One region of the Candidatus Njordibacter sp. Uisw_002 genome, then DNA from elsewhere that is predicted to be linked to it. Evidence: predicted binding sites of a transcription regulator. Region 1 holds the regulator's gene; the other holds the start of a gene.
What was found. The regulator LexA, encoded in region 1, represses DNA repair genes until DNA is damaged. The targets are predictions, from matches to a motif close to CTGTNTNNNNANACAG.
Positions count from the first base shown of each region.

Region 2: recN (DNA repair protein RecN) is a predicted target of LexA. The motif match lies at 2,000-2,015, and genes of this name have one in related genera.

Region 1 is NZ_CP159832.1:953,018-964,831, forward strand. It holds gene ABXT42_RS04535 (histone deacetylase family protein) at 1-963, opposite strand, end outside; gene ABXT42_RS04540 (benzoate/H(+) symporter BenE family transporter) at 991-2,178, opposite strand; gene ABXT42_RS04545 (RNA-binding S4 domain-containing protein) at 2,182-2,394, opposite strand; gene ABXT42_RS04550 (MBL fold metallo-hydrolase) at 2,409-3,443, opposite strand; gene ABXT42_RS04555 (serine/threonine protein kinase) at 3,568-4,581, shown strand; gene ABXT42_RS04560 (carboxy terminal-processing peptidase) at 4,593-6,671, opposite strand; gene ABXT42_RS04565 (M18 family aminopeptidase) at 6,869-8,155, shown strand; gene ABXT42_RS04570 (cell division inhibitor SulA) at 8,190-8,645, opposite strand; gene lexA (transcriptional repressor LexA) at 8,667-9,275, opposite strand; gene dinG (ATP-dependent DNA helicase DinG) at 9,455-11,584, shown strand; gene rhlB (ATP-dependent RNA helicase RhlB) at 11,696-11,814, shown strand, end outside.
Region 2 is NZ_CP159832.1:2,233,677-2,240,800, reverse strand. It holds gene fur (ferric iron uptake transcriptional regulator) at 1-252, shown strand, start outside; gene recN (DNA repair protein RecN) at 292-1,974, opposite strand; gene grpE (nucleotide exchange factor GrpE) at 2,182-2,751, shown strand; gene dnaK (molecular chaperone DnaK) at 2,916-4,844, shown strand; gene dnaJ (molecular chaperone DnaJ) at 4,960-6,081, shown strand; gene dapB (4-hydroxy-tetrahydrodipicolinate reductase) at 6,133-6,939, shown strand.

The DNA.
Region 1 (11,814 bases):
TTCCATTATAAATAGGGTGGATAACCCCATAGTCGCAATGGTTTCACCCATGTTAGTAAAATCATCACTTTTGAGTTTAAAAAAGCTAATAGGATCGTTTTCGAAGGTATCTACGCCTAATGAGACAACCAGAGCATCTGCACCATATTCAAGGATTTTTTCCATCGCACGACAAAGAGCTAAGCGCCATATCGAGTAGGATGTGCCTCGTGGCAGAGGAATGTTAAGGTTAAAGCCTTCGCCTTTACCTTGCCCTGTTTCATCAGCAAAGCCTAAAAAATAAGGAAAAGCTACCATAGGGTCACCATGGATCGAGCAAAATAATACGTCATCGCGTTGATAAAAAATTTCTTGTGTGCCATTTCCATGATGAAAATCAACATCTAAAATTGCTACCTTTTTTGCACCATCAAAGCGCAATTTTTGTGCTGCTATAGCCGCATTGTTGATAAAGCAGTAACCACCATATTGATCGTGCGAAGCATGGTGTCCAGGAGGGCGGCAAAGAGCAAAAGCGCTTTTTTCGCCTTGATTCAATATTTCTGCTGCAGATAAAGCTACATTTGCTGACGCCCATGCGGCCTCTGCGGTACCTTCACTAATGCTAGTCTCTCCCGCTAAGCTGTAATAGCCTAGTTGGCCTTCAATATGTCTAGGAATTCGTTGACTTGTCATGGAGCGAGAGGGCCAAATATTAGGAATCGCCTCACCCTGATTACCTGCATATATCCAGCGTTGCCATACAGTGTCTAAAAAAGTTAAATAGTTGGTGTCATGTACGCTTTCTATCCAATTTCTTGGCCACTGTGACGGCGCAATAATTTCACCAAGTTGAGCATCCTTTATAGCTGACAGGATGTAATCTGCACGTTGTGGGCATTCGTAAGGTGTGACTAGTTGCCCACCTGTAAGTTCAGTTTTAGCATTGCGCAAAATATGTTCAGATGAATAAACTGTTTTCATAAAAAACTCCAGTACCGCACGTTTAGATTAGCTTAATTTAGATGCAGGTGTAGGTGAAAGGGTCCGTTGGATTAATAGAGCAATAAAACCTAGTATTAAGCCCCAAAATGCGCTGCCTATACCCCATATAACCACACCTGATGCAGTAGCAATTAAAGTGATAAGCGCTGGAATACGCTCAGCTTCTAGAGCTAGTGCTGTGTTAAGGCTGCTACTTATAGTGCCAAGCAATGCTAAGCCCGCAATAGTCACTACCACTGCCTGCGGCATACTGTTAAATAATCCAGTTAAACTTCCAGCTAATACGCCAGTAGCTATAATGAATAGTCCAGCCCAAATCGCAGATCGATATCTTTGTGTAGGATCAGTATCTACGTCTTTGCCCATACATATGGCTGCCATGATGGCCGATAAGTTAAAAGCAAAACCACCAAAAGGGGCCAGAACAAATCCAGTAATACCAGTCCATGTGATTAAAGGCGCTGCAGGTGCGTCATAGTCGTGGCTTCGAAGCACTACTATGCCAGGTACGTTTTGTGAAGCCATGGTGACAATAAATAGTGGAATTGTTACACCTATAGTTGCTGACCAAGACCATTGTGGAGTGGTCCAAATGGGGCTTGAGACATGTAAGCTAACGTCTTGCCAGATGATTAAATCTTGAGTTGCTGCTACTAAAAAACCCAGTAATAAGGTGAACATCACAGCAGTTTTTGGCCAAATAACACGGCTTACAAAAAATGCCACCATCATCAATAAAACTAAGGTTAATTGTGTTTGTAATGACAAAATCATATGTATAGCAAAGGGCATTAAAATCCCAGCCAACATTGCGGCGGCTATAGATTTGGGCAGGTAGGACATAATGCGATCAAACCACCCAGTAATACCCACTAGGATGATTAATGCTGAACATGCTACAAATGCGCCAATGGCCTCAGCAAAAGGCACCCCTGCTAAACTTGTCACTAAAATGGCTGCGCCAGGCGTAGACCATGCTGTAAGAATTGGTTGTTTATAAAACCACGATAAGCCTAGAGTAGACAAACCCATGCCGACACCTAAGGCCCAAAACCAACTGGTTACCATGGCATCATTGGCACCTGCACTATTTGCAGCTTGAAATATGATGGCCGCAGAGCTGGTGTACCCTACTAAAGGGGCAATAAAACCTGCACTGATATGGGCAGGTTTAAACCAATGATTAATGCCCATGGTTTAAGCTAGTTTTAACTCGTAATGGCGTTTTTCAAATTCTATAGTGTCACCAGCCACCATTTTACGGCTTTTGCGTGTTTCAATATCACCGTTAACTTTTACTAATCCTTCACCAATTCTTTTTTTAGCTTCGCCGCCACTGCCAACAATAGATTCAAATTTTAAGATTTTAAATAATTCAACAGGTTCAAAATTGATCGTAATAATGTGCATAAAATAGTCTTCTTTTAAAGGGTTTGGTACCAGATAGCACCCATATCATCGGTGCTGGTTTGGAGTTTGTTTTTACTTACTAAATAGTTCAGATGAGCTTGAGTTTCACCTACAGCCAAAGTCAGTACATCATCAGTTATAGGGCGGCGGAACAAATGGCTGAATAGATCCACATTGCGCTGTGGTTGTGCACATGCTGATACTATTTTAACAAGAGATTTCTCATGACCATCTATGAGCCTTTGTAAGCGTTGATGGGCACCAAAAAACACCTGTCCGTGTGACGGTAATACTAGCACATCAGCAGGAACCTTTTGTTGTAACATTGCACATGAATCAAGCCAATCTTTTAACGGGTTAGAGTGAGGTTCCGTAGGCCACACACTCACATTGGAAGAGATAGAGGGTAATAGTTGGTCGCCAGCTATGAATACATTCAGTGCGGGGCACATAAGGCACAAGTGTTCTGGGGCATGCCCACGACCAACAATGATGTGCCATTGTTGTCCAGCCATTACGACTGTTTCATTATCTTGCAGGCGTATAAAGCTATCAGGCATAGGATATATACTTTTGCCATAACCACCAAATTTAGCTTTATAAACGGCCAGCTGTTCATCACTGACACCTGCGCGTTGGTAAAAATTAATGGCTGCTTTAGGAGCTGGTTTTCCCGTGTCAGACATCAATACTCGACAAGCCATATAGTCTGTGCGGGACATCTGTAATTCTAAATCCCAAATTTCACACAACCAGCCAGCCAAGCCAACATGATCAGGGTGTAAATGAGTGACGATGAGCTGATTAACGGGTTTGTTTTTAAGATGACTATCAAATACTTGCTGCCACAGATCCTTGGTGGCTAAGGTATTGATGCCAGTATCTACGATAGTCCAACCGTCATTGTCTTCCAATAGCCATAAGTTTATGTGGTTAAGGGAAAATGGTAAGGGCATGCGCAGCCAGTATACTCCGTCGGCAACTTCCATTGGTTGACCCATGGCGGGTGCCTCACCTATAGGAAACTGTAGTGCGTTAGTTGCAGTCATGGAGTCTTGCCTGAGTTAATGGGCCTGATGTCTGAACATTATACGGAGCTATAGCAAGATTATACAAAGTTTTTTGAAAGCGATTGGTGCTGATTAAATATAGCCAGAAGGATATACTTGAGCATTGAATCACTACCTAATGGCTATTATGACCAACGAAGCTCATCCATTTTCAATATTGACACCTAGTTACATCATGGATGCGGTTGAAAGCCAAGGCTATGTGTGCGATGGACGAATTTCTGCGCTTAATAGTTATGAAAATCGTGTTTACCAAGTTGGTCTTGAAGATCAAGCAGTTCCTGTTATAGCAAAGTTTTATCGGCCCAAGAGATGGTCTAGCGCACAAATTTTAGAAGAGCATAGTTTTAGTATTGCCCTGGCAGATTATGAACTGCCTGTAGTGCCTCCATTAATTAATGCGCAGGGTTTAAGTTTGTTGCACTATGAGGATTTTCAATTTGCTTTGTTTGAAAGAAAGGGAGGACATGGCCCAGAACTTGATGATCTTGATAACCTTTATACAATGGGCAGATTGTTAGGGCGTATTCATGCTCTTGGAGCGGTAGAACCCTATCAACATAGACCATCTATAAACCCTCAAACCTTTGGTCATAATAGTGTGGCCTTTGTGAGTGAATACTTTATTCCTCCATCTTTAAAAGCGGCATACGACAGCTTAACAACTGATTTACTGGCTCTCATTGACCAAGCTTTTGCACATACTGATGGTGTGAACTACATTCGTGTGCATGGCGATTGCCACGGCGGTAACTTGTTGTGGCGCAACGATGCTCCAAATATTGTCGACTTTGATGATTCACGTATGGCGCCGGCTATTCAAGATATATGGATGTTACTTTCAGGCGATCGCGATCGACAAAGAGTGCAATTGTCTGAGATTGTGGAGGGTTATAATGAATTCTACGACTTTAAACCCAAAGAGCTGGCATTGATTGAGCCGCTGCGTACTTTACGAATGATGTATTACGCGGCATGGTTGGCAAGGCGCTGGGAGGACCCAGCCTTTCCCCATAGCTTCCCTTGGTTTAATACAGAGCGCTATTGGGGGGAACATATTTTAGAACTAAGAGAGCAGCTATCGGCCCTGAATGAGCCCATGATGGAGCTTATCTAGCTAGCCTCCAGTTATTGTGCCAGATGAATCCAATCCGCAATTACCTGGCCCCCTGCAAGTACATGGGGGTCGTTTTGTGCGTCTTCATAATCAAACTCATGATCTTGTACGTCTGTCACAGGTTCTAAATTGTGGCTTAAGCGCAATTTATTGATATGTCCTAAATACCAATCTTGTTGTTCTTGCCAGTACTTTTGGCGCTCAACAGAGTTGAGGCTAATCTGGTCTGGCCTGTTTTTTTCATGTTCTGCTACAGCTAAGATATACTGCCAATCGTTACTTTCTTTATTGCGTTTGTCTTGTTGGGCTTGTAGATATGGGGTAATTACGTCCAGTGCAAAATAAGTTTTGTGACTAACTGACTTAACTTGATCCCATTGCAGTGCATGGTCTTGGGTGCTTTCACCCACTTTTTCTGGGTTATCTAAACTAGGTAGAATAACATCAGGAACTACCCCTTTGTGCTGTGTACTCGCTCCTGACACGCGGTAAAATTTGGCTTGAGTGAATTTTATTTTCCCGCTTGAAAGATCAGAAAATGTTTGAACAGTGCCTTTACCATAGGTTTGAGTGCCTACTACTAAAGCGCGTTTGTAATCTTGCATAGCCGCTGCAAAAATTTCTGATGCTGAAGCGCTGTAACGGTTAACTAATACCACAACTGGGCCAGTGTAGGCTAAAAAAGGATTACGATCTATTTGCTTTTCTATGGTTCCATCAGCATAACGAACTTGTACTGTGGTTCCTGTTTCAATGAACAATCCCGTTAATTGATTGGCTTCTCGTAAAGAACCACCACCATTGTTACGCAAGTCAATAATAATGCCGTTTACTGCTTCTTCTTTAAGCTCTTCGACAAGGTTATAGACGTCACGAGTGGTGCTACGGTAATTGGGATCGCCACTTTGTGCAGCAGCAAAATCCATATAAAAGGTTGGTAAGGTGATGACACCAAACTTAAGAGCGCCTTGGTCAGTTTCTAATTCAATGATTGATTTTTTAGCAGCTTGATCTTCTAGTGCTACTTTATTACGGCGTATTTGAATCGTCTTTTTTGGCTGCTGCAAGTCAGCACCTGGAATGATTTGTAACGTAACTAAGGAGTCTTTAGGGCCTCTAATTTGACCCACCACGTCATCCAAGCGCCATCCCAATATATCTTGAATTTCTTCACCTTCTTGAGCGACACCAACGATATAGTCAGACGCCTTAAGCTGTCCAGCTTTATCTGCTGGGCCACCTACGACGATGCGCACGACTTTTGTATAATCATCTTCACTTTGTAATACAGCACCAATGCCCTCTAAAGATAAACTCATGTCAATGTTGAAATCTTCAAGCCCACGCGGCGAGAGATAGCTTGTATGGGGATCAATAACGGTAGTAATGCTATTAATAACACTTTGGTAAGCGTCTTTAAGTTCTACTTGTGAGACTCGTTTACGTAGGTTGGTATAACGTTTTGTGAGGCGTTTTTTGATATCTTCAGGCGTTTCCTCGTTTAGCTGGCCGTTAATAAATTCATTTTTTAACTGCCGACGCCAAAGGTCTTTGATAGACGATAGGTCGTCTAGCCTAGGCTCATCATATGGTGATGTTCGAATGCCTTCTACAAGGTCAAAATTAAACATGGCTTCATCTTGGGCCAGTGTAGCTAAGCTATAATCGATAAATGCTAGGCGTCTTTTTTGTAATAAGCTATATAGCTGTCCCATTGCATCTAAATTGCCTTTTGCTAACAAGTCATCAAGCTCAGTACTGAGGTAGCTAAAAGGTACCAGGTCTGCGGCACTAAGGTAGCTATGCTGAGGGTCTAAAGCTTTTAAATAATTGGCGTATACATCACTAGAAAATTGGTCATTAAGGGTTCTATTTTGATAGTGTTCTTTACCTAACAATTGTAAAATTTCTTGCGTTAATAATCCGTATTCTTTTGTAAACTCAATGCTGCCATTCACTACTTGTGTGTTTGCAGTCGCATATGGCAAAACCATAAGGCTCGTAGCAAGCAGTGCAGTAGATAAAGTGCGGCGTAAATACTTACCCAAAAAAACATTAAGTGGAGAGATTTTATTAGTATTAAATTTCATGTGTATCATTCTAGTCTTTTAATAGGCAGTGGAATGTAGGTCAAAAAATACTTGCAAGCTATCTTAGCTTGATTTAAGTTGATTTTTCAAACCTCTTGAGGGAATCTAGCGTAAATTAAGCAATGCTTTACGCAATCGTTACGGTTGCACGCAGAATGTGTCAAAATTCAATCTTTGCAACAATGGAATCAATGCCAATGTCACAACAAGCTTACCTTAATGGGTTAATGGGTTTCATTACTCATTCACCTACTCCATTTCATGCAGTAGCTTCAATAATAAGCAAGCTAAGTGCAGCGGGCTACAATGCTCTTGATATGGCAAGCCATTGGGATTTGGTGCCAGGTGGTTGTTATTACATCACTAAGAACGACTCAACCATAATCGCTTTCCAGTTGCCCAAGCAAGGTGCATTGCAAAGAATGCATATGATAGGTGCTCATACGGATAGTCCGTGTTTAAAGGTCAAGCCTAATCCTGAACGACAATCTAAAGGCTATCATCAACTAGGTGTGGAGGTTTACGGTGGAGCATTATTGCATCCTTGGTTTGACCGTGACCTATCTTTGGCCGGCAGGGTAGTTAGTCGTGATGTAAGTGGTCAGTTAGTAAGCCATCTAATAGACTTTAAGCGCCCTGTGGCTTGTATTCCAAGCTTAGCTATACATTTAGACCGAGAAGCTAATAAGGGCCATAGTGTTAATCCACAAACAGATTTGCCAGTGCTTTTGGGTCAAGCGCTAGGTGATGATTTTAATTTACGCGCTACACTTGCAAAGGAGCTAAGAAAAGATGGTATTGAAGTTGATGAGGTCATTGATTACGAACTAAGTTTCTATGACGTACAAGCACCTGCTTTAGTAGGGTTAAAGCAGGAGTTTTTAGCAGCTGCCAGGCTGGATAATCTATTAAGTTGTTACATGGGTTTAACTGCTATGCTTGCTGCTAATACAGATCAGGGCATGTTGTTAATTTGTAATGACCATGAAGAAGTGGGTAGCCAATCAGCAGAGGGCGCTCAGGGTGCTTTCTTAATGTCAGTGTTACAAAGAATCTATCCCAGGCCAGAATTGCTGCATCAGGTGTTAGATGCATCAACCTTTATATCTGCCGATAATGCACATGGGGTCCACCCCAATTTTCCCAGCAAGCACGATGACCAACACGGCCCAAAACTTAATCAAGGTCCTGTAATTAAGGTTAACGCAAATCAGCGTTACGCCACTAATGCGATTACCAGTGCCATGGTGAAAGAGTTAGCTGCACAGGTAGACGTACCAATTCAAACTTTTGTTGTACGCAGTGATATGGGTTGTGGTAGTACTATTGGGCCAATTACAGCAGCTCAATTGGGTGTGCGAACGCTAGATTTAGGAGTGCCCACATTTGCAATGCACTCCATTCGTGAGCTAGCAGGTAGTGCAGACCCTCATATTACTCACAAATTGTTACAGCAGTTTTTTGAGACGAACATGACCTTTTAGTGATGAGATGTTAGAGCCAATCTAAATGCCTATTTTATTGGTGCTTGATCAAAAAAGCGCGGCTATTACCTATTTCTGCTGCTTGTGCTAGTCCGCTTAGCTGCTTGTCTTCAAGCGTTCCAAACCAGCTAATAACAGCATGACACGTGCCACTTTTTAGAGCTTGGCGGGCTAAACTTAAAGTGTCATGTTGGGCATCTGGCTTTAATAAGATAATTTTATTTAGGTCAAAACCTGCAGCTATTAATTGAGCTTTAGGTAATAACTGAGGTGGTGCAACCCAAGCTAACCAGCGTTGGTCATGGCTAAGCTGAGCCATTAAAGGTAGTAATGTTTGTACATTATTCCAAGCTTCACCACGCATGATGATTTCAGTAATACTACTAAGATCTTGCGTTTGTTCGCTTTCTTCTTGAGCCCACAAATCAAGTTGATGTTCTGCCAAAATACCTTCAATGTTTGTGTTGAGCTGGTGCTGTTGTTGAAACATTTTAGTGCTCCTGAGTTAGGTTTAGTTACCGCGGCGAATCACACCTACACTCAGGCCTTCAATGCTTAAGTGTTCTTGCGTTAAGTCTACTTCGATAGGAGAAAAATCTGGATTTTCTGCTATCAGCTGTACATTATTGCCATTGCGTTGGAAACGTTTCACAGTCACTTCGTCATTAAGGCGTGCCACTACCACTTGACCATTTCTGGCTTGGTCTGTTTTGTGTACCGCTAATAAATCACCATCATAAATGCCAATATCTTTCATCGACATACCGCTTACTTTAAGTAGGTAATCTGCTTTAGGATAAAATAAGTTTTCAGGAATAGCGCAATAATCACTAATATGCTCTTGTGCAAGTAAAGGGCTACCTGCTGCAACCATACCTATGATAGGTAGACCTAAATCAACCTCATGCATATCGGGGATGCGTATACCGCGAGAAGCACCTGGAATGATTTCTATAGCGCCTTTACGGGCCAGTGCTTTGATGTGTTCTTCTGCAGCATTGGGCGACTTAAAGCCAAGTTCTTTGGCAATTTCCGCACGTGTTGGCGGATAGCCTGTGTCGATGATGTAGTTACGGATACAGTCGAGCACTTGGTCTTGTCGTGGGGTCAACTTGATCATATTACGTCCTTCTAACACTTGGGTTAATGTGCTGGTTGTTTGTACAGTTACTGTATATAATACCAGTAATATTGCTTCTGGCAAGGTTTATTTTTTTTGACCTATTTTGTATCTGATTTTGTGGCTGAAATGGTGTACTCTGATGACCGATTATTTGATGCTAACTGAGAACTTGCAACGTGTCTGATTCAGCAAATGTAAAACAAGATATTCAACAACTTTATCGTCAGTTGGTTAAGCAGCTGGAGCTAAAGCCTCGTTGGGGTCAAAAGCAAATGATCGCAACAGTTGCTAACCATTTTTTGTCAATCAAAGCAGATGTTGAGGGTAATCGTAGTGATGATAACCCAGTATGTTTGGTAGAGGCAGGCACAGGTACGGGAAAAACATTGGCATATATGGTGGCTTGTTTACCTATAGCCAAAGCACTGGATAAAAAATTAGTTATTTCTACGGCTACTATCGCCTTGCAAGAGCAGATTATACAAAAAGACCTGCCAGCGCTTAAAAAGCATGGAGGTTATGATTTTGATTTTCGTCTTGCTAAAGGTCGCCGCCGTTATCTGTGTGTATCCAGGCTGGACCAGGCATTATCTCAAAATGCCTCCATCGACCCTACCCAAGCCCTCTTTGAAGATGAGCTAGCACTCAAGCTTGATGTGCATCAGCAGGCGCTTTATAAAGACATGGTGGTGCAATTAGGTGGAAATCAGTGGGATGGTGATAGGGATGCTTGGAAAGAGCCTTTGTCTGAAGATCATTGGCGGCCGATTACTACGGATCATAAGGGCTGTACTAATCGTCGTTGTAGCCATTTTAGTCAATGCCCATTCTTCAAGGCTAGAGATGGCCTAGAACAAGCCGATTGCATTGTGACTAATCATGACTTAGTGCTTGCCGATTTAGCTTTGGGCGGAGGTGCTATTTTACCAGCACCACAGGATACGATTTATATCTTTGATGAAGGCCATCATTTGGCTGATAAAACCCTAAAACAGTTCACTCACCAGCAAGGCATTCGTCAACTAAGTCGTTGGTATGGGCAAACAAGATCCGGTTTAAAGAAATTTTTAAAGGAATGGCAAGGCGCAGGTAAGGGTGCACAGTTATGTGTACAGATTCAAGATCATGTGCAAGGGCTTGAAACCCAACTTGTTACGTTAGAACAGTTTTTGGATCAATCCGCTTTTAGGCCTGAAGATGGTTACCAAAAACAAGAAACTTATCGCTTTTCTCAAGGTGTGGTACCTGCTGAATTAGTTCAAATTACTCATGATATGGCTGTTAGTAGTGCACGTTTGGCTAGAGACTTAGGCGCCTTGCATAGTTTGATGGATGATGTGGTCAAAGGCGATCAAAATGGTCTACCAAAAGATCAGGCTGAAAATTATCTGGCCGCTTTTGGTGTATTGCAGCAAAACTCAGAACAACAATTAAGCCTTTTTCAAGCCTATGCTAAAGTAGATAAAGAGGGAGAGGTGCCGATGGCTAGGTGGTTGCATCATTGGCAAACGCCAGAGAGAGTCGACTTAGAAATGTCAGCAAGCCCAATAATGGCGGCCGACCTTTTGCAAGAAAATTTATGGACTCGTTGTTATGGTGCCTTACTCACTTCTGCAACATTAACAGCACTAGGGCGATTTGATAGGTTAATTACTCATGCAGGTTTAAACCCGCGTAGTGCTATGTTGGCTGTAGCGAGTCCTTTTGATTTTGCCAAATCTCATATATGTGTCCCTAAAGAAGCCATAGAACCAGGCCCAGAAGCGGTATTTGTCGATGACCTTATTGTGGGTCTTAAAGCGCAACTTAATCAAGATGAAGCCAGCCTGGTATTATTCACTTCCAAACGTGTGATGCAATTGGTATTTGAAGGCATGGGGGACCTATGGCAAGACTTGATCTTGCAACAAGGAGAGTCCTCTAAGCAACGGTTGTTGGATCAACATAAACAACGTATCGATGAAGGTGACGGCAGTGTATTGTTTGGTCTAGCAAGTTTTGCAGAAGGTATTGATTTGCCGGGTAACTATTTAACGCATGTGGTGATTACTCGGTTGCCCTTTACTGTGCCAGATCGCCCAGTGCCATCAGCTTTAGCCGAATGGATAGAAAAATCTGGTGGTAATAGCTTTGCCGAGCTGTCAGTACCTGAAGCAAGTGTTAGATTGGTGCAGGCCACGGGGCGTTTATTGCGTAAAGAGGATGATCAAGGCCGTATTACTATTTTGGATAAACGTATCGTTAGCAAGCGGTATGGTCAGCAGCTATTACAATCTTTACCACCCTATGAACGAAGATTTGGTTGATGATGGATACGCACAACAAAAGCTGTTTTGTGTAATGCCATTAAACGCTCTATACTGCTTCGTTGTAATTTATCTTACTGAGGCATAAATACGTCTCAATGGAACATAATTTTGAAATCAAATGATTCAAATATCACTGACCAAGCCTGGTCATTAGACGAATTCGTCGTTGCACAAGAAGAAGGCAAAACTAGGTTTCATGATTTGGATTTACCTGATCAGGTGATGCA
Region 2 (7,124 bases), 1.2 Mb from region 1:
GCCACAGTTTATCGTGTGCTTACGCAGTTTGAGGCCGCAGGTTTGGTAGTGCGGCATCACTTTGAGGGTGGTAATTCAGTGTTTGAGCTGGCAACAGAAAGTAGCCATGACCACATTGTATGTATTAAGTCTGGTCGTATAAAAGAGTTTAATGATCCAGTACTCAATGAACGCCTAAAAGAAATTGCCGCTGAGTTAGGCTATGAGCTTACTAGTCGCACCGTATATTTATATGGAGTAAATAAAGGCTAACTTTATTAGCCTTTATTCGTCTGTGTAGTTATTGTTAAGTTAATGCAATAAGGCCCCAGTGCCTAGCATTTCTTTGGCGTGAGCTAAGGTTTGTTGTGTTAGCTTAACCCCACCAAGCATTCGCGCTATCTCTTGAATTCTTTGATTATCATCCAGTGCTGCTACTTGTGTATGTGTTGTTTGGCCTTGGCTAGATTTACTCACTTGTAAATGGTGTTGTGCTTGACTAGCTACCTGAGGTAGGTGGGTAATACACAACAATTGGCAATGTTGCCCTAGTTGAGACAATAAGCGACCTACAATTTCAGCCGTAGCGCCACCAATTCCTACATCCACTTCGTCAAATATCAAGCTTGGTGTAATGCTGGTAGTAGCGATAACCACCTGTATGGCTAAGCTGATGCGAGATAGCTCACCACCGGATGCGATTTTAGCTAAAGGTTTAGCGCTTTGGCCTGGGTTAGTGCTAATTAAAATTTCTGTATCATCGCGTCCATTAACGTGTAAACGTGTGTCGGGTTTAGTTTGCATGCTTAGTTCTAATCGACAGTTAGGCATGCCTAATAATACAAGCTGCTCTCCCACGGCTTTTTCAAGTTTTTTAGCAGCCGCTTGCCTTGCTTTGGTGAGTTTGGCTGCGGCGATATCATAAGCGCCTGCAAGCTCTTGTTGTTGCTGATGGATGGATTCAAGTTGTCCTTCTTGATCTTGGTTTTGTTGCAGTTGTTGTTGCAATGCGTCTAAGTGTTCAGGTAAGTCCGCTGCTTGAATTTTATGTTTTCTGGCCATGCTGTAAATTTGATCTAGGCGATGCTCTAAGTTTTGCAAACGTGCGGGGTCTTCATCAAAACCTTGTAGGAAGCTTTGCAGCTCTATTTGGCTCTCCTCTATTTGTATCGCCGCATTAGCTAGCATATCTACTGCCGCACTTAAGTGTGGGCTATGTTGGCTAAAGTTTTGTAGCTGCTGTTGCCAGCGCTGTATGCAAGCTGTCGGGTCTTCGCCCAGAGGGTTATCTGGTAGGGCGCAACGCACGGCTTGTAATAGTTGGTCTGCGTTAGCTCTTTGTTTGTGCTCTTGCTCTAGGGCGAGTAATTCATCAGGTAAAAGGCTTAGTTGTTCTAGCTCATCTACTTGATATTGCAAAAGCTGTTGCTCTGCTTCAGATAGCTGCTGGCCACCTGTGAGCGCTTTAATTTGTCGATCAAGCTCAAGCCATTCATGGCTGATATGTGCTACTGCTTCTTGATGTGTGGGGTAATTTCCAAAGGCGTCTAAAAGGGTTTGATGGCTGTCACGGCCCAATAAATGCTGATGTTCGTGCTGGCCGTGGATGTTAATTAGTTGGCGGCCTAGCTCTTTTAAGGCTGTTATATTTACTGGATTACCATTTATATAGCCTCTGGAGCGGCCATCTTGGTTAACCATGCGACGCAGTATGCAGGTATCTGGGTCTTGCGCTGTGGCTAAATGTTTAGCAGATAAATAATCTTTTATTTGGGGTAGGTGGCTTAGGTCAAAAACAGCATGAATATCGGCCCGTTCAGCGCCTTGTCTTACGCAGCCAGACTCGGCCCTATCGCCTAGAGCTAAGCCCAAAGCACCAAGAAGTATGGATTTACCAGCGCCTGTTTCGCCACTGATAGCCGTCATTCTGTGGCTGAAATCTAAGTGTAAAAAATCGACCAAGGCGTAATGGTGAACAATTAGTTGTTGCAACATAGAGCTGCTCCAGTGAATTATTATACTGTGATTATATCCAGTAGTGGTTGCATGTCCAGTATTTTTTATCTGTAGTGTTATATTTTTATTAAAAACCTAATAAAAGTGGGCAGTAATTGCTTGAATCACGCGGTGATGTCCCCATATAGATTTCCAGTCAAGCGACCTTATAGTCAAGGTTGCGAAAGTTATGTAAGGGAGAAGTCTATGAGTGAGCAAGAGCAGCCATCTGCAACTGAAGTTGAGCTGGATATTAATACGCCAGAAGACGCTGTGGAAACCGCGGCTGAGTCGGTGCTGGAAGAAATAACGGTTGAGTCAGTGCAGGCGCAGCTAGAAGTCGCTTTAGCTAAAATAGATGAGCAACAAGTTGACGTATTGCGAGCTCAAGCTGATGCTCAAAATATTCGCCGCAGAAGTGAGCAGGATGTGGCTAAAGCACACAAGTTTGGCCAAGAAAAATTGATGGCAGAAGTGGTTTCTTTATTAGACAACTTAGGCCGTGCTATCGAAGCAGGAAGTGCTGAAGGAGCTAGCTTGAAGAGCTTGCTTGAAGGCGTGGAAATGAGCCAAAAAATGCTGCTAGATGGGTTAAAGAAGTTCAATGTGGATCAGCTTGATCCCCATGGTGAACCGTTTAATCCAGAGTTACATGAAGCCATGACGGCAGTGCCTAACCCAGATTTAGAGCCTAATACTGTGATGGAGGTTTTTCAAAAAGGATATACCCTCAATGGACGTCTTGTTCGTCCGGCCATGGTAGTCGTTTCTAAATAGAATAATTAACCTTTTGTCCTTGAAAGAGTGACATAAGGCCTTATATAAGAATGCAAGCAATTAGCGTTAACCTTGAGCTTAAAGAGGGCTTAAAGGCACTAGTGCTACTGAAGCAGAATTGAAACAAAAGCCCTATAAGGGTGAATTAAGAATTGGAGTTTATGATGGGAAAGATCATTGGTATTGACTTAGGCACAACTAACTCGTGTGTGTCTGTTTTAGATGGCGGCAGCGCTAAGGTAATTGAGAATGCAGAGGGTGATCGCACCACGCCGTCTATTATTGCTTTTGCTGCTGATGGCGAAATTTTAGTGGGCCAATCGGCTAAGCGCCAAGCGGTAACTAACCCTATCAATACCCTATTTGCTATTAAGCGTTTGATCGGTCGCAAATTTAAAGACGATGTTGTACAAAAAGACATTAAAATGGTGCCATACAAAATTGAAGCAGCCGACAATGGTGATGCTTGGGTTAATGTAAACGGCGACAGCAAAGCACCACCACAGATTGCTGCTGAAATCTTGAAGAAGATGAAAAAAACAGCTGAAGACTATCTAGGCGAAAAGGTAACAGAGGCAGTTATTACTGTGCCAGCCTACTTTAATGACTCTCAGCGCCAGGCAACTAAGGATGCTGGACGTATTGCTGGTCTTGAAGTGAAGCGTATCATCAATGAGCCTACCGCAGCAGCGCTGGCCTATGGTCTTGATAAGAGCCGTGGTGATTCTACTATTGCAGTATATGACTTGGGCGGCGGCACATTTGACATCTCTATCATCGAAATCGCTGATGTAGATGGCGAAACCCAGTTTGAAGTACTGGCCACTAACGGTGACACATTCCTAGGTGGTGAAGATTTCGACCTGCGATTGATCGAGTTTTTGGCGGCTGAGTTTAAGAAAGATTCTGGCATCGATTTGCATAATGACCCGCTAGCACTGCAGCGTTTAAAAGAAGCTGCAGAAAAAGCTAAGGTTGAATTGTCCAGCTCAAGCCAAACAGATGTAAACCTACCCTACATTACTGCAGACGCTTCTGGTCCTAAGCACCTTAACGTAAAAATCTCTCGCGCTAAGTTAGAGTCTTTGGTGGAAGATCTAGTATCAAGAACTTTGAAGCCATGTATTCAAGCGCTTAAAGACGCAGGCCTTGAAGGCAGTGAAATTGACGAAGTGATCATGGTAGGTGGCCAAAGCCGTATGCCTTTGGTACAAAGTGAAGTGACTAACTTCTTTGGTAAAGAGCCGCGTAAAGATGTAAACCCAGATGAAGCTGTCGCCATTGGCGCAGCGATTCAAGGTGGTGTATTGGCTGGTGACGTAACAGACGTATTGTTGCTAGACGTTACGCCATTAACACTTGGTATTGAAACTATGGGTGGTGTGATGACTTCGGTGATCGACAAAAACACAACGATACCAACCAAGAAATCACAGGTGTTCTCTACCGCAGATGACAATCAATCTGCTGTGACCATTCATGTATGTCAGGGCGAGCGTAAGCAAGCGACACAAAATAAGTCTTTAGGACGTTTTGATCTTAGCGACATTCCACCAGCACCACGTGGCATGCCACAAATTGAAGTGAGCTTTGATATTGATTCCAACGGTATCTTGAACGTGTCTGCTAAAGATAAAGGCACGGGTAAAGAGCAGTCGATCATCATTAAAGCGTCATCTGGTTTGAGCGACGAAGAAATCGAACAAATGGTACAAGATGCAGAGATTAACGCTGCTGAAGACGAAAAGTTTGAGGAAATGGTTAAAGCTCGCAACACTGCCGATGGCATGGTTCACTCATCTAAGAAGATGATCGAAGAAGCTGGTGATAAAGCTTCTGATGAAGAAAAAGCCACAGTGCAAACAGCGATTGAAGCTCTTGAAGAAGCCCTTAAAGGCGACGACAAAGAAGCGATTGAAACTGCCACAGCTACGCTAACTGAAGCATCTGGTGTGATTGCACAAAAGATGTATGCAGAAGAAGCTGGTGCGCAGGGTGATGCTGAAGCTTCAGATGATACGGGCGCAGACGATGCTGTTGATGCTGAGTTTGAAGAAGTTAAAGATGAAGACAAAGACGAAGATAAAAAGTAAGCGCGATATGCTTGCTAGTGCTAGTTAAAACTAGCGCATTTATACAACGCGGGGCATAGCCCTGCGTTCTTGTATCTGCTTCTAGTGGTAAAAACAGGAGCTAAATGGAATAACTATGTCTAAACGCGATTTTTATGAAGTTCTTGGCGTGGCCAAAGACACCGATAAAAAAGATATTAAAAAGGCTTTTCGCCGTATGGCGATGAAGTATCACCCAGACCGTAATCCGGGGGATAAATCCGCCGATGCAAGCTTTCAAGAAGTGAATGAAGCTTACGAAATATTATCAGACGACCAAAAAAGAGCAGCATACGACCGACATGGTCATGCGGGCGTAGACCCCAATGCGCGCGGTGGCGGTGCTGGTGGCGCTGGTTTTGGTGATGTATTTGGTGATATGTTTGGCGATATTTTCGGTGGAGCTGGTGGCGGTGGTCGCTCTAGTGTTCAGCGTGGGTCAGATTTAAAGTACACCATGGAATTGAGCCTGGAGCAGGCTGTTCGTGGTGCTACAGAAGAAATTCGTATCCCTACACAGGTAGAGTGTCAGCCGTGTGATGGCTCTGGCGCTAAGCCTGGCACTAGCAGTAAAACCTGTGGTACGTGCCATGGCCAAGGCCAAGTGCGCATGCAGCAAGGTTTCTTTTCGGTGCAGCAAACTTGCCCTAGTTGTCATGGTAATGGCAAGGTTATTAGTGACCCTTGTCGTTCATGCCATGGTGAAGGCCGAGTGCAAGAATACAAAACCTTGTCAGTGAAGATTCCAGCTGGGGTGGACACTGGTGATCGTATTCGCTTAACTGGAGAAGGTGAAGCTGGCGTCAATGGTGGCCCAAGTGGTGACCTTTATGTGCAAGTATCTGTGCGTGAGCATAAAATATTTACCCGAGACGGTAAGCATTTATACTGTGATGTGCCTATTAGCTTTACGGATGCGGCACTGGGGGGCGAAATTGAAGTGCCAACCTTGGATGGTCGTGTTAAGTTAAAAATTCCAGAAGGTGCGCAAAGTGGCAAAATGTTCCGCTTGCGTGGCAAAGGTGTAACGCAAGTACGTGGCGGTAGTCAGGGCGATCTAATGTGTCGTGTGGCAGTAGAAACGCCAGTACATCTTAATAAAGAGCAAAAAGACCTATTGCGCAAATTCCATGACACTATGGAAGCTACCAAAGGTAAACACTCTCCTAAAAAATCATCTTGGTTTGAAGGAGTTAAGAGCTTCTTTGAAGATGGTTAAAGCAGTTTGTTATTGCCAACAACATAACGTATGGCATTTGTAGAGGTGGGCATGGCACGAATAGCAGTAATGGGCGCCGCTGGGCGTATGGGCAAAGTGCTTATTGAGGCAGTGACGCAAGCTTCAGGGCTAAGCCTAGGTGCAGCAATTGTTTCACCTAATAGCAGTTTAGTGGGAGCAGATGCTGGTGAGCTTGCTGGTGTGGGTAAATTGGGTGTGTTTGTTAAGCCGTCTTTAGCCGATGCGAGCGATGACTTTGATGTCCTCATCGACTTCACTAATCCCAAACTCACCCTTATCAATCTGCAAGAATGTGTCAGGCTAAACAAAGCCATGGTGATCGGTACTACCGGCTTAAGTAGTACAGATAAGCAGGCGCTGCATGAGTTTGCACAACACACACCTGTAGTCTTTTCACCTAATATGAGTGTGGGCATCAACCTATTGTTGGATATTCTTCATCGTGCAGCTAGCGTGCTTCAAGATGGGTATGATGTTGAAATCATTGAAACCCATCATCGCCATAAGGTTGATGCGCCATCAGGCACTGCTTTGCGCTTAGGTGAGGTGGTTGCAGATGCCATGGGTCGTGATTTAGCAAAGTGCGCCGTTTATGGGCGTGAAGGCATTACTGGGCCTCGCTCGGCTAATGAGATAGGTTTTGAAACCATACGTGCTGGTGATGTTGTGGGCGATCACACTGTGTTGTTTGCTAGCGAAGGCGAGCGTATTGAAATTACCCACAAAGCAAGCAGTCGAATGACGTTTGCAAAAGGGGCCGTGCGAGCGTGCTCATGGCTGCAAGGGCAGCCAAGTGGATTGTATGATATGCAAGATGTATTGGCTTTAAAAGACTAGTTTATAAGCTAGAGTATTAGAATCTTCTAGACAAATGCCGTCATTGTTCTGTATAATTTCACCAGTTAACAGGCGCAATAACTTAGCTGCCAGTCATAGCATTTATAAAAAGCGGGGTGTGTCTAACACACCTCGCTTTTTTGCGACTAGAGCCAGCATTTTAATATAGCTGTTAAAAAATCATT